Regions from separate parts of the Solibacillus sp. FSL W7-1324 genome, predicted to be linked through region 2. Evidence: predicted binding sites of a transcription regulator. Region 2 holds the regulator's gene; the other holds the start of a gene.
What was found. Region 2 encodes Rex, which represses fermentation and respiration genes when NADH is low (regulators of the CRP and FNR family bind a similar motif). Its sites were predicted from a motif close to TTGTGAAATATTTCACAA; they were not measured.
Positions count from the first base shown of each region.

Region 1: a site for Rex is predicted at 2,121-2,138, ahead of MKY71_RS09360 (DUF1641 domain-containing protein). Genes of this name have one in related genera too.

Region 1 is NZ_JBBOYH010000001.1:1,929,347-1,933,784, reverse strand. Features, by position in the region: gene MKY71_RS09375 (MFS transporter) at 1-254, opposite strand, end outside; gene MKY71_RS09370 (winged helix-turn-helix transcriptional regulator) at 365-748, shown strand; gene MKY71_RS09365 (aldo/keto reductase) at 819-1,658, opposite strand; gene MKY71_RS09360 (DUF1641 domain-containing protein) at 2,195-2,623, shown strand; gene MKY71_RS09355 (NAD(P)/FAD-dependent oxidoreductase) at 2,659-3,846, shown strand; gene MKY71_RS09350 (serine protease) at 3,971-4,438, shown strand, end outside.
Region 2 is NZ_JBBOYH010000001.1:3,346,860-3,351,297, reverse strand. Features, by position in the region: gene MKY71_RS16695 (ABC-F family ATP-binding cassette domain-containing protein) at 1-1,611, opposite strand, end outside; gene MKY71_RS16690 (redox-sensing transcriptional repressor Rex) at 1,859-2,494, shown strand; gene tatA (twin-arginine translocase TatA/TatE family subunit) at 2,573-2,800, shown strand; gene tatC (twin-arginine translocase subunit TatC) at 2,818-3,642, shown strand; gene MKY71_RS16675 (CPBP family intramembrane glutamic endopeptidase) at 3,722-4,438, opposite strand, start outside.

The DNA of each region.
Region 1 (4,438 bases), 1.4 Mb from region 2:
AGTACCATTACGAGCAGCAGCACCTTTTTACGGTCAAGCCGGGATGTTAAAACCGTTAAAATGGGTGCTCCGATTGTAACGCCCAGTGCATAGATTGATACAGTTAATCCTGCAGTACTTAAAGTAATACCAAACTCATTTGTGATAAGCGGGAGCAATCCAACGCTAATAAATTCTGTGGAACCGATACCAAACGAACTGATTGCTAACGCAAGAAGTGTTAATCTGGCGTTTGGTGTTTTTGATGTAGACATATTAAAAAATACTCCTTTGATTTATTTTATAGGGTATAGTATTATTCATACATACGATAAAAGCATGTACAGTACTTTTAGTTACTTTTGATAATACTGGGGGTTTCAATATGAAAAAAGTTTATAATATTGGTGTCGAAGCAACACTCGAAGTCATTGGGGGTAAATGGAAACCAGTCATTCTATGTCACCTCAATCACCATGGTCAAATCCGGACGAATGAATTTCGCCGGTTAATTCCCGGCATTTCACAGAAAATGCTGACGTCCCAATTACGCGAACTTGAGCAATGCGGTTTAATTAATCGTAAGGTGTACAACCAAGTACCGCCGAAAGTGGAATATTCCTTAACCCCATATGGACACGAGATGGAGCCGGTACTCAACTTACTTTGCACGTGGGGCGAGAAGCATATCGATAAATTAAAAGAGAATGGCGAAGAAGTTCTTCTTATGCAGCGTGATGATGATATTGCTGTACAAAAACTATCTTAATGAAAATAATGAAAGCCTCAAGGTACTAAAATTCTTGAGGCTTTTCGTCTCTTCAAATCTTCAATTCAAATTAGAAATCAAAAACTTCCGGATCCGGTCCGACGCGTTTATCTAAATTCATCGCGTTAATGATCTGCATTTCTTCAACAGTAAGACTAAAATCAAAAATGTCGGCATTTTGAGCCATACGCTCTTTACGAACGGATTTAGGAATCGTGATAACTCCATTTTGAATATCCCAACGTAAAATAACTTGTGAATTTGATTTTCCATACTTTTCGGCAATTTTTGCAATCGTCGGATCTTCGAGTAGACCGCCTTGCATTAATGGCGCCCAAGCTTCTAATTGAATATTGTGCTCTTTGCAATATGCACGTAATGATTGGTGTTGTAGGCGCGGGTGATACTCAACTTGGTTAATGACCGGTGTTACCCGAGCGTTTTTCATTAAATCCTGCAAATGCGAAATATTGAAATTGCAAACACCGATTGCTCTGATTTTACCTTCTATATACAGATCCTCTAAAGCACTCCAAGACTCGGCATATTTATTTTTACCTGGCCAGTGGATTAAATATAGATCCAAATAGCCCAGCCCTAATTTTTCCAAGCTCTCTTCGTAAGCTGAAACAGTTTCCTCATAATTTAACCCGGCATTCCAAACTTTAGATGTGATGAATAAGTCCTCTCTATTTAAACCGGTAGAGGCCAGTGCCAATTTAATGCCCTCGCCAACACCCGCTTCGTTTCCGTAAATAGCGGCTGTATCAATGCTGCGATAACCTAGCTCAATCGCATTTTTAACGATTTCTGCTGTTGCGTCGTTTTCCACCTGAAAGACGCCAAGGCCCATTGCTGGCATTTCTACCTCATTATTTAATTTGATTGTATCCTTTAAACTAGTAATCATTTATTGATCCTCCAATGGAATAAGTATTTCGTTGCTTTTTTATTATGGATCCACTTTAAAATTAAAAAAAGTACGCACTTTTTCGTTTCATAGCAACGTGGAGGTTCCTATTGAGTCAAATCAACCGTTTGAAGAGAAAGTTTTTTAGAAAAATATTATGGAGGGGAATAGGAAGGGGAGTGAATCACTTTTACTCGTAAAGAATTTTTGTTTTCTATCATATAAATACATAATTAACCTTTAATAATGATAAAAAACAACTATTTAAATACTTTCAATATTAAAAATAATGAAGGGAAATTTTTATTAAAAAAAACATAAAAATACGTCATATACATAAAAATAAAATTTTTTTAAATAATAAAAATACAGAATATTCTTAAATTAAGTTTTTCCTTCTTTTATTTCCGTTTTCTAATTGTAACAAACGAATCTTTGTGCTATCGTTGCTTATTGAATGGTATGTGAAAGTTTTTACAATCGGGTATGAAATTTTCGAAAAAAATAATATTAAGTGATGGCAAAGGAGAGTTATTATGTCAGAAATGAATAATCAGCAGGTAGAAAAAGTGGCTGTTACACAAGAACAATTAGATGTTTTAGATCAGTTACTAAAGCCAGAGGTACAAGCTTCATTAACTACTTTAGTAGATAACTTACCAAAGTTGGCTGAAATGACTACATTATTAACAAAAACGTATGAATTTGCTACTAGTGTTGCAACTGATGAAACATTAAAAAATGATACAGTTGCTGCTGTAACAGAAATGGCCAGCCCAGTTGTTGGTACTGCTAAATCATTGGCACAAACAGCGATCGAAGCAAAAGACCGTGCTGAAGAAAGCAATGAAACAGTAGGCGTATTCGGCTTATTAAAAATGTTGAAAGACCCACAAGTGCAAGGGGCATTACGTTTTGCTAATGCATTTTTACAAGTAGCATCTGAACGCAAACAAATGAAATAATTTGTACAATCTAATTTTATTGGAGGATATTTAATATGGTAACTAAAGAAATCGTTATTTTAGGTGCTGGATTTGCTGGTGTATTGGCAGCACAAACAGCTCGTAAATATTTAAATAAAGACGAAGCGCGTATTACAGTCGTAAACCAATTCCCTACTCACCAAATCATTACAGAATTACACCGTTTAGCTGGCGGTACAATTTCTGAAGGTGCTGTTTCATTATCACTTGAAAAGATTTTCAAAGGTTATGACATCAACTTGGAAATCGCAAAAGTAAACAGCTTTGACGTAGAAAGTAAAAATGTAGTGCTTTCAAACGGCAAAACATTACAATACGATACATTAGTAGTTGCTTTAGGTAGCCAAACTGGTTTCTTCGGAATCCCAGGCTTAGAGGAAAACTCTTTCGTATTAAAATCAGTTGATGAAGCTAATGCTATCCGCGAGCATATCGAAGCACGCATTAAAGCATACGCTACAACAAAAGACGAAGCGGATGCAACAATCGTAATCGGTGGTGGTGGTTTAACAGGTGTTGAGCTTGTTGGTGAAATCGTAGACCATTTCCCTAAAGTTGCTGAGAAATACGGTGTTAAATTTGAAGATCTTAAAATCAAATTAGTTGAAGCAGGTCCAAAAATCTTACCAGTATTCCCAGAAAACTTAATCGAGCGTGCAACACAGTCATTAACGAAGCGCGGTGTAGAATTCATTACATCAACACCTGTAACTGGTGTTGAAGGCAATGTTATTCAACTGAAAGACCGTGAGCCAATCGTTGCAAACACATTAGTATGGACAGGCGGAGTTGCTCCACTTCCATTAGTAGCTGAATCAGGTTTAGCTGCAGATCGTGGTAAAGCAACGATTAATGACTTCCTACAATCTACTTCACACCCTGAAGTATTTGTTATTGGTGATGCGTCTGCCCATATTCCAAACCCGGGTGACCGCCCAACTTATGCACCAACTGCTCAAGTAGCATGGCAGCAAGGTGAAACTGCAGGTTACAACATTTTTGCACAAATTAAAGGTGCTGACTTAAAAGAATTCAAATTTACTAACTCAGGTACTTTAGGTTCTTTAGGCCGCAAAGACGGTATTGCGACAATTGGGGCAAACAATACTCAATTAGTAGGTTTACCGGCTTCATTAATGAAAGAAGCTTCAAATATCCGCTATATGACTCATATTAAAGCGTTATTTGGTCTAGCATATTAATATTCGACAAGACATATCCGAAAGTCACTTTCTTTCGGATATGTCTTTTTATTTTTGCAAAAAACAACAAATTTTAACAAATAACTATTATAATGGTAGTAAATGTTGTCGGAGAGGTGTGAAGATGAAAGATTTTGATCCATTGAATTCATTATTTATTTTAAATGAACAGCAGCTCGGACAATTTAAACAACTCGAACATTATGACTACTTTTTCCATTTAATCCGCCATGACTTTGCACATTTTGCTTTTGTAAAATACAGTGTAAGCGATATTTTGGTTTACTTTTATTTCGATGAAGAGCCGGTCATCAATTCGGAGCATGCGCTCATTTTTCTAATTCGCCATTTTATATTGAATGAAGTATTAATCAGCTCAAAATTTAAACGTTTGAAAAAAGCAACGGTTGGGTCGTGTACGAATGCTTTAATGGCCTCTGTAATGACCGTCAATCTGTTTTTGGACTATTTCCGGGAAGTATTTAAAACAATACCAAAAGAACAATATGATCTCTATATGAAATTTGAAAACAGTTCGAAGCAATTATTTCATGACCGCTTCTATAAATACGAACATTACCCTAAAAAGCTT
Region 2 (4,438 bases):
CTGTTTCTTTTCCACATAATAATCGTAGTCGCCTAAATACTCGAATGAACCTGTGCCTGATAGTTCAACGACTTTAGTAGCAATACGATTGATGAAATAACGGTCATGGGATACGAATAGCAATGTTCCTGGATAATCGATTAAAGCATTTTCCAGTATTTCTTTACTGTCTAAGTCTAAATGGTTTGTCGGCTCGTCGAGTACTAGAAAATTAGATTTTTGCATCATTAATTTCGCAAGTGCAAGTCGTGCCTTTTCTCCACCTGATAGGGAGTTTACCGTTTTTGATACGTCATCTCCACTAAACAGGAAGCGACCTAAAATATTCCGGATATCCTTTTCGTTCAGTAACGGCCATTCATCCCAAAGCTCACTAAGAACCGATTTATTCGAATGAAGTTTCGCCTGCTCCTGATCATAATAGCCAATTTGAACATTTGTACCGTATCGAATGTCCCCGGCAAGTGCCTCAATATCTTGGACGATTGTTTTCAATAACGTAGATTTCCCAACACCGTTTGGACCGACAAGTGCAATACGATCTTCTCTAAAGACGCGCATTCCAATATTTTCGGAAATAGCTTTGTCCGTAAAGCCGATTTTTAAATTATCAATCGACAGCACGTCATTTCCACTTTGACGCTCAATCGTAAAGCCGAAGTTTGCACTCTTTTCATCGCCATCCGGAGATTCCATCCAACTTGTCTTTTCCAGCACTTTACGACGTGATTGGGCCATTTTTGTAGTCGAAGCTCGGGCAAGATTCTTTTGGATAAATGTTTCGAGTTTCGCCTTTTCATCCATTTGACGCTCATACATTTTTAAATCGCGTTCATAGTTTTTCGCCTTTTCATCTAAATAAGCACTGTAGTTGCCTACATACTTCGACACTTTCGTACGGGACACTTCGTAAACAATCGACACGACCTGATCTAAGAAATAACGGTCATGCGAAACGATTAAAATTGCGCCGTCATAACCTTTTAAATAGCCTTCCAGCCATGACAATGTTTCAATGTCCAGGTGGTTGGTCGGCTCATCTAAAATAAGGAGGTCGGGCTTGGACAAAAGAAGCTTTGCGAGTGCTAAGCGTGTTCGTTGTCCGCCGGATAGTGAACGGATCGGCTTTTGATAATCTTCAGGGAAAAATTGCATCCCATGCAGAACAGAGCGGGTATCGGCTTCATACTGGTAACCGCCTGCATCTTTGAAATCATGCTGCAACTGGTCATACTCTGCCATGATGCGGGCATATTGTTCGCTATCTTCATATATTGCAGGATCAGCCATTTGCTGTTCAAGTTGACGCAATGTTTGTTCCTGTTTTTGCAGATTTACGAAAATTGTCATCATTTCGTCCCAAATCGAAAGTTCAGAGTCAATGCCTGCATGCTGCTCTAAATAACCGACTTGAATATCTTTTGGAATAATAATTTCACCGGAATCATAGCTCATTTGACCGGCAATTATTTTTAATAACGTTGACTTGCCGGCACCGTTTCGCCCTACTAATGCCACGCGGTCATGATGCTGTACTTCTAGTTTTACCCCGCTTAATATTTCATCTGTAATAAAGGATTTATATAATTGATTCACTTGTAAGACAATCATGTTTACACCTCAGTTTCTTCCTATTTAGTTTAATGTATGGGAACATTGTTCGCAACGATGGATACTTTACTTGTCGCTCCTTGTTTAGTAAGATTAACTTGCTTCTGCACAAAGAGTGAAGTTTATGATAAGTGTGTCATAACGCTTGGGGACAACTACGTGATACAATCATGTTGGTAAGCCCCGACAGGTTATATGGAGGCATTATTAGAAAAAGAGTTTGCAACTGTACATAGGAGGAGAATGTGTGAAACAAGAAGTAAAAATTCCACAAGCAACAACAAAAAGACTTCCTCTTTATTATCGATTTTTGAAAAACTTCGCAACTGAAGGTAAAAAGCGTATTTCTTCACAGGAATTAAGTGATGCGATGAAAATAGATTCGGCTACGATTCGACGGGACTTTTCCTATTTTGGAGCACTCGGTAAAAAGGGATATGGATATGATGTTCAGTATTTACTCGAATTTTTCCGTCAAACTTTGGATCAGGACGAGGCGATGAATGTTGCGCTTATAGGAGTCGGAAATTTGGGGAATGGCTTATTAAAATATAACTTCCAAAAAAATCATAATACGCGTATCGTTGTAGCATTTGATACGAAGGCACCGATGGAAGGAACAACGATTAGTGATATTCCAGTATTCCATCCAGATCGTTTGGAGGAAATGTATGAGGAGTTTGGCGCGGAGCTAGCAATTTTGACGGTTTCGTCCCGCTCAGCACAAATGATGACAGACCGACTCGTAAAAATAAATGCAAAAGGTATATTAAATTTCACTCCAGTAAGATTATCTGTTCCTGACACGATTAAAGTAATGAACATTGATCTATCGGTAGAATTACAGGCACTTACGTATTTAGTACGAAACTCAGGTAAGTAACAAAATGTTCATTACTATAAATAGCAAATTCTAGTTAATTAATGTAAAATATACATAATAATAGAGGAGGTGGCTATAGTGATTGTACATCTTAATGCGATTACACCTGTGAGCCTGATTATCATTGGACTGATTGCTTTGTTAATATTCGGTCCGAAAAAATTGCCATCATTAGGTCGTGCGATGGGGACAACTTTACGTGAATTCCGTAGCGCTACGAAGGGCCTGACGGATGACGATGACGATTTCGATACAAAGAAAAAAGTGATTGAACATAAAGAGAACGAAAAAAACGAAGTTAAGTAAAATAAGGATGTCTTGCTATGAATTCAAGAGAATTAACCGTAGTTGAACATATGGAAGAGCTTAGAAAACGTCTATTCTTCGTAGCGATTTTCTTCGTGATGGCTCTTTTCATCGGTTTCTATACGGCGAAACCACTTATTCGATACATTCAACGCAGTGATTTAGCTGCCAGTTTTTCGATGAACGCATTTAGTCCGGCAGATCCTTTAACCGTTTATTTACAAGTAACATTTATTGTAGCGGCCGTTATAGTATCGCCATTATTGCTGTACCAGCTATGGGCGTTTATAACACCTGGTTTGCATGAGGCTGAACGTAAGGCAACATTGAAATATATTCCGTATGCTTTTATATTGTGTATAGGGGGAATAGCCTTTGCTTATTTTGTGTTATTTCCATTTATAATGCGCTTTATGACGGACTTATCCAATGATTTGAATATTACGCAAACAATCGGTATTAATGAATTCTTCTCATTTTTAATTAAGTTAATCGTACCTTTTGCGCTGCTATTTCAGTTGCCTGTTGTGACACTGTTTCTTTCACGACTCGGAATCATCAATCCGAAGCTTATGGTGAAATTTCGGAAATATGCGTATTTTGTTTTAATTGTAATTTCGGTATTGCTGGCTCCGCCTGATTTAGTATCGAATATTATTATAGCGATTCCATTATTTGTTTTATATGAATTAAGTATTGTCATAGCGCGTCTTGGTTATCGGAAGTATGAAGTTGCTGAAAAAGAGCGCATCTTAGCAGAAGAAGAGCGTGAACGTGAACTGCAAGTAGAGGAGCTGCTTGAAATGCAGCGTAAACAAATGGAACAGATGAATAATAGTTAATGACAACGCTATCGAAACCGGGTAGCGTTTTTTTATTTTCTATATATAAAAACCCGCTATATTACATAGCGGGCAATAGTTATATTTGAAACTTATCGGCATTCATTTGGATAAATGTGACGAAACCGTTCAATAGGACATGCGCGATAATCGGTGTGAGAAGACGCTTTGTTTTATGATATAAAAATGCGAAGATCATCCCGCAAATCGTATACAGTAAAATATGCGTAAAATCCATATGAATCGCAGCAAATACAATTGCACTGATTATGCTCGCAATCCAGAAATTATAGTTTTGTATAATCGATCCGAAAATGACACGGCGGAATACAAGCTCTTCCAAAATCGGTCCTAAAAATACAGTCGCAATAATCATAATCGGAGCTACCTTTGTGACACTCATAATTGCTTCGGTATTTTCAGAGCCCATATCAATTCCTAAAGCAAGCTCGATGTAGGCGCCGATTGTCTGCCCTAAAAAGACTAGGAAGAAACCGATGACACCCCAACCGATAGAAGCCCCAATTGAAGCCTTTTCCCCTTTAAATACATCCCAAAATTGCTTATTGCGTGAGATTAATATAAAACTCACAATAAAAGCAACTGCAAATGATATTGTTGACCACCAAGCAGATAACTTTATAAGTTTATCCTGCTCAGAAATACCAGAAAATAATTGTAAAAGGGAATCTTTTAAGCCTGGAATGAATATAAGTAATAAGACTGATAACTGACAAATGATATAAGTTATTAACACATAAAATGCGGTCTTCTGTGTTTTGAACTTATCTGATGG